DNA from 2 places in the Lysinibacillus sp. FSL K6-0075 genome. Region 2 is predicted to be linked to the other one. Evidence: predicted binding sites of a transcription regulator. Region 2 holds the regulator's gene; the other holds the start of a gene.
The links. Region 2 encodes LexA, which represses DNA repair genes until DNA is damaged. Its sites were predicted from a motif close to CGAACATATGTTCG; they were not measured.
Positions count from the first base shown of each region.

Region 1: uvrB (excinuclease ABC subunit UvrB) is a predicted target of LexA. The motif match lies at 1,836-1,849, and genes of this name have one in related genera.

Region 1 covers NZ_CP151947.1:729,485-732,701, reverse strand. Annotated here, with positions in the region: gene uvrB (excinuclease ABC subunit UvrB) at 1-1,762, opposite strand, end outside; gene MHB65_RS03350 (IDEAL domain-containing protein) at 2,370-2,618, opposite strand; gene MHB65_RS03345 (competence protein ComK) at 2,846-3,217, shown strand, end outside.
Region 2 covers NZ_CP151947.1:1,309,309-1,312,525, reverse strand. Annotated here, with positions in the region: gene def (peptide deformylase) at 1-306, shown strand, start outside; gene MHB65_RS06130 (recombinase family protein) at 337-1,002, opposite strand; gene MHB65_RS06125 (LysM peptidoglycan-binding domain-containing protein) at 999-1,313, opposite strand; gene lexA (transcriptional repressor LexA) at 1,480-2,097, shown strand; gene MHB65_RS06115 (gamma-glutamyl-gamma-aminobutyrate hydrolase family protein) at 2,205-2,927, opposite strand; gene MHB65_RS06110 (prepilin peptidase) at 2,961-3,217, opposite strand, start outside.

The DNA of each region.
Region 1 (3,217 bases), 580 kb from region 2:
TGATCGTTTGTGGTGTTATGCCATGCTCCTCGTTATAAGCCATTTGTAACGCACGGCGACGTTTCGTTTCATCAATCGCCTTTTTCATCGAGTCTGTTACATGATCTGCATACATAATGACATGACCATTCGCATTACGAGCAGCACGACCAATCGTTTGAATCAATGAACGCTCTGAACGTAAAAACCCTTCTTTATCAGCATCTAAAATTGCAACAAGGGACACCTCAGGAATATCAAGACCTTCACGCAATAGATTAATACCAATTAGTACGTCATACGTTCCTTTTCGTAGTTCACGGATAATCTCTATACGTTCTAGTGTCTTAATTTCTGAATGTAAGTATTCGACTTTTAAGCCCATTTCCTTCAAGTATGCCGATAAATCCTCAGACATTTTCTTCGTTAACGTTGTCACTAAAACCCGTTCATTTTGTGCAATTCGATCTTGAATTTCATCGATCAAATTATCGATTTGCCCTTCAATAGGTCGCACCTCAATTAACGGATCCAATAATCCAGTAGGTCGAATAATTTGCTCAACCATTTCGGGTGTGTGCTCCAGCTCATACGGACCTGGTGTGGCTGATACATAAATGGCTTGATGCACTCTTTTTTCGTATTCTTCAAAACGTAGTGGACGGTTATCAAGTGCTGATGGCAAACGGAAACCATGTTCTACGAGTACACCTTTACGTGCTTGGTCACCATTGTACATGCCACGAACCTGAGGAAGTGTGACGTGACTTTCATCGACTACAAGCAAAAAGTCATCTGGGAAATAATCTAGCAATGTATAGGGAGTGGCACCTGCTCCACGCAATGTTAAATGACGTGAATAGTTTTCAATCCCTGAGCAAAAGCCCATTTCACGCATCATTTCTAAATCATAACGTGTACGTTGTTCTAAACGCTGAGCCTCTAGTAATTTATCTTCTGATCGTAATAATGCAAGTCGTTCCTCTAATTCTTTTTCAATGTTTTCAATTGCTTTACGCATTTTTTCTTCTCGTGTAACGAAGTGGGATGCTGGGAAAATAGCAACATGCTCTCGATCCGATAAAATTTCTCCCGTAAGTGCATCTACCTCACGAATGCGATCAATTTCATCACCGAAAAATTCCACGCGAATACAATGCTCATCACGAGAGGCTGGGAAGATTTCCACTACATCTCCACGTACCCGAAATGTTCCGCGTGTAAAACTAATATCATTTCGCTCATACTGAACGTCTACAAGCTTACGCAGTAGCTGATTACGTTCTATTTCCATACCTGTGCGAATGGAAACAACCATTTCTCGATATTCTTCAGGAGAACCTAAACCATAAATGCAGGACACAGATGCAATAATAATGACATCCTCACGCTCAAACAGTGCAGAAGTAGCAGAGTGACGCAGCTTATCAATTTCATCGTTAATGCTAGAATCTTTTTCTATATAGGTATCTGTCTGCGGTACATAAGCTTCTGGTTGGTAGTAATCATAGTAGCTGACAAAGTATTCAACAGCGTTATTTGGGAAGAACTCTTTAAATTCACTATATAACTGGCCAGCTAATGTTTTATTGTGTGCCATGATTAGTGTTGGTTTTTTAACCTGCTGGATGACATTAGAAATGGTAAACGTTTTACCTGTTCCCGTAGCACCAAGTAATGTTTGATGACGTTTGCCTGCATTCACACCCTCCACTAATTCCGCAATGGCCTGTGGCTGATCCCCATTAGGCTGATATGGCGCTTGTAAATCAAATGTTTGCACTCATGTCCCCGTCCTTTCCTTCCAATTTGTACATATATTTTAGCATAGCAATATTAAAATTTCGAACATTTAACGAACGAATGTTTGTAAAAATTTTTTTCATCTCTAAAATTCTTAATAAATAACGATACGGCCAATTTAACTTGTCACTCTTATAATAGCCGTTTTATCAGGTTTTCAAGCTTCATGAGGTTCCTTATTTAGGAGTGACGGTTATTGCTTTTGGAGCGGCTTTCACTCTTTTAGGAGCGGAGTCCTGTGCTTTTGGAGCGGTTATCGTGCGGTTACGAGCGGGGGGCGTCACTTTTAGAGCGGTTATCTCACCTTTATGAGCGGGTTCCCATGCCTTTGGAGCGACTCTCTCTCTTTTTGGAGCGGATTCCATCATTTTCGGAGCAACTCTTCCACTTTTAGGAGCGAGGCCCATGCCTTTGGAGCGGCTCTCTCTCTTTTTGGAGCGGAGTCCTTCACTTTCGGAGCGACTCTCACTCTTTTATGAGCAGAGTCTCAAACTGTTCGAATGAAAACAAACACTCTTCACATCCCCCGCAACTATTTTCAAAGTCAAAAAAATCCCGCTCTCCAATAGATGTGGAGAGCGGGTTCGTCAATATGATTCATCTTCTGTTTGCTGTAAGGAAATTAGTTCGGATGCGTATTGATAAAATGCGTTTTCATCTTTTTCATCGAGTGCTCTATCTATCAGAACCATGAGCTGCTCTTGCCGATGCATACGCTGGATACGATTTAAAAATAAATCTAAATAAATCTCGTTTAATAATTTCTCTGCCTCATCAACTTTTTTCGACTGACCAACGGCTTTTAGAAAATCTGTATACGAATAATATTTATCCAACGATCTCACCTCGATCCTTTTCTAAATTATATGAAAATTGAAATTAAAAAGCAATGCTTACGAATCGAAAATATCTTGGATTAGCTCTAAATCACGAGACATTTGGAGCAAATTCTCTAAGCATTTCGTGCTTTTCTGAATGATTTTCAACTTTTTCATCTAATTTATGAAAGTCATTTTCTGTTCTACACTACCGTTAATACTAGAAAAAAGGAGGCACTCCCTATATGACAACTAATTTTGTAAACGGCTACTTAATTTCATTCAACACTTATTTACTGCAGCCCATTCAGCATGACTCCAAAGTATTCACGCATGTGATTGATAAGCATAATGAGCTGATTGTTACGCGCAAACCGATGCATGTCCTTCGAAAATCCTGTATCTCTTTAGGCTCCACCTATGAAGCCGCAAAACAATCGGCTAAGCGTTTCTTCGGCAATCAACACAAGTTACCAGTCGTCGTGGCCTTTGATTACGGTTATCCCTGTATTTTTTTACCAACTTATTCACCAAGCTCCATTCACAATATATGGATTGGGCTTCATGCAATTATCAATATTACACCTAGTGAAATGGGGTGTACTGTAACGTTAAAA
Region 2 (3,217 bases):
ATGCTGATTAACCCTAAAATAATGAGTCATTCCCTTAATATGATTTATCTACCGGAGGGAGAAGGCTGTCTATCTGTAAATCGACCTGTCCCTGGTTTTGTACCGAGATATGAGAGAATTAAAGTCAAAGCTTACGACATCGATGGACATGAAATCATTGTACAGTTACAGGGCTATGGGGCCATCGTTGTACAGCATGAAATCGATCATTTAAATGGCATCATGTTTTATGATCGAATAAATAAAGAGCACCCTTTCCAACTGCCTAATCATGTTATCATCGAAAGCTTTTCTTCGCTTCAGTAGTTTTTTACAGAAAAAAAATTAGCAGGAATATTATTTTCCTGCTAATCTTTCTTGGTGCTCTTGGAAACGACGATGTACAGTCGCCTTACTTACCTCAAATCCTAACCCTCTAAGCGTTATAGAAATTTCTTCAAAGGTAAATCCACGTTTGCGGAGCTTCACAATTTCCTCTACAGGTAGATCTTTTCGCTCCTGCCCCTGCGGATTACCTCGGTTCGATAAATTATTTTCTGGACGATAGCCGTTTTCTACAGCACGTCGCATACCTCGTCGAATTTTAGCATTATGGATTCTACGCTGATACTCCTCTACAATCGCTAAAATTTCAAGCAGCATCGTATCCATTTCATTTAATTGAACTGGGCCTGCATCACGCATCGAAAAAACGTCAGTTGCTGACTTTTGTAATAAATGTAATACAGCCATCCTTGCATTGCCTCGTCCTAAACGAGTTTCATCTTGGACAAAAAGAGCATTAATGTTCTTATCTTTTATAAAATCAAGCATTTCTAGTAAGCCTTCACGTTCTACATCATAGCCACTATGTTGATCTTTAAACACGCCCTTCACCGCATAGCCTTGCTCTTTAGCATAGCGCAGCAACTCTTCCTGCTGGCGCTCTAATGAGGAGCTTTGTGTTTCTTTTTCAGTACTTACGCGACAATAGACAACAGCCGATAGTTGATTATTTATCATTGTTCATTTCTCGCAATTTCGATAGTATTGATGGGACTGGCTTGATCACTCACTACAGGAATAACTAGAGATTTTCCCGCTACAATTTTAATATCTGCTAGTTCATTTTCCGTTTTTACAAGCTTTATCCAATCATCAGTACTCATTTTACCACGATATTGCTCAGCTAACGACCACAAGCTATCTCCATGTTCAATTTGAATTTCTGCGTAACTAACTTTTCCTGGATCAGTAATGTAAAGGTATGCTGCAAATAGTAAACAAGCTCCTATTAAAATTGAGATATGTGTGTTTTTCTTCAACCATGTCATAATCATTACCCCTTTTTAAGAATGTTTGTTCGGAATGTATGTTCCCATAATAAAGCGAACAAACGTTTTTGTCAAACACTTTTCGAACCTATGTTTGCATACATGTTCGCATTCTGTTATACTATCAAATAAGTAGAATGATATTAGAAAAAAGAGGTGAGCACGCATGAAAAAAGTTTCGAAAAGACAAGAGGACATTTTAGCTTTCATTAAGGAAGAGGTACGAGCTAAAGGATATCCACCATCAGTACGTGAAATTGGTGAAGCAGTTGGACTTGCTTCCAGTTCAACTGTTCATGGACATTTAGCTCGATTAGAACAAAAAGGCTTTATTCGTCGAGATCCAACAAAGCCACGCGCAATTGAAATTTTAGAGCCTGAAGAATCCATTCAAAAGCAACAGGTGATCCATGTCCCACTTGTCGGGAAGGTTACAGCTGGTTCTCCAATTACAGCAATTGAAAATATTGAAGAATACTTCCCATTACCCGATACGTATGGCACAAGTGAAGATCAATTGTTCATGCTAGAAATCATGGGGGAATCAATGATTGAAGCTGGGATTTTAGATGGAGATTTAGTCATTGTCAAACAAAAGGCAACAGCTAATAATGGGGATATTGTTGTAGCTATGACAGCTGAGGATGAAGCAACTGTAAAACGTTTCTTTAAAGAGAAAAACCATTTCCGTTTACAACCTGAAAATTCTTCTATGGAACCTATTATTGTCGATCAAGTTTCGATTTTAGGACAAGTTGTAGGTCTTTACAGACGTGTACATTAACGATTAAAGCAGGTTTTGAGGATTATGTTCCTTCTAAGAGCATGTATCCTCTTTTTTACGCAAAAAAAGAATCCATATACGATTGGATTCTTTGTATAATGCCCCTTCTAAGCTTCCTTCTTAAATTTTAAGCTCGCTTCAATAAAGGCTGAAAATAGCTTTTGAGCACTCTCATCTCCTGCTATGGCTAGTTCCTCAGGATGCCACTGAACAGCCAAGCAAAATGGCATCTCCTCATGAACTACCGCTTCGATAATACCGTCGCTGGATTTTGCTGCTACTTTTAATTTTTCTGCTAACACATTCACCGCTTGATGATGAAATGAATTCACTGCAATCTTCTCTTGTTCAACGATAGTCGCTAATAGATTGTCAGCAATAACCTGTACAGAATGAGTAGCTACAGCTCGACCTGATTGCTGCGTATGTTGGAGTAACTTGTTACTAAAATGGTCACTATCAATGTCCTGATATAAAGTACCACCTAATGCAACATTTAATATTTGAATCCCTCGACAAATACCGAAAATAGGCATTTTCCGTTGGAATGCAGCTTCAATTAAGGCTAATTCAACCGTATCTCGCGCTGGATGAATTTTTCCAAGCTTTAATGAAGGCTCGGCCCCGAACAGAAATGGATGCACATCATGGCCGCCCGATAACATTAAACCATCTGTCATGGCTAAAATCTGTGCTGCCTCTTCTTCTACTCCAATCGGAATAATCAGTGGAATTCCACCTGCTTCAATAATGCTTTTGCTGTAAGCAGCATTTAATCGAGAGGATAAATCATCCTCCACAAAGGCTGTAATACCAATAATCGGTTTCACTTGCTTCCCTCCACATTCTTGAAGATTAAACAATTACCAAAAGCCTAAATACCAATTGATTAATAGATCGCCATAGAAATAAACAATGACTGCGGCCAGTGCAATAGAAGGCCCAAACGGAATGGGTGTTTTTCTCCCCTGTTTGTTCTTCGATAACACAGTAAATCCGACAATCATACCAATAACAGCAGCTAAAAACAGCGTTAACAGTGTATCAATTGTACCCAGAACGAGACCAATTAAAAAGAATAATTTAATATCGCCTCCACCCATGCCACCGTTCGATAGCA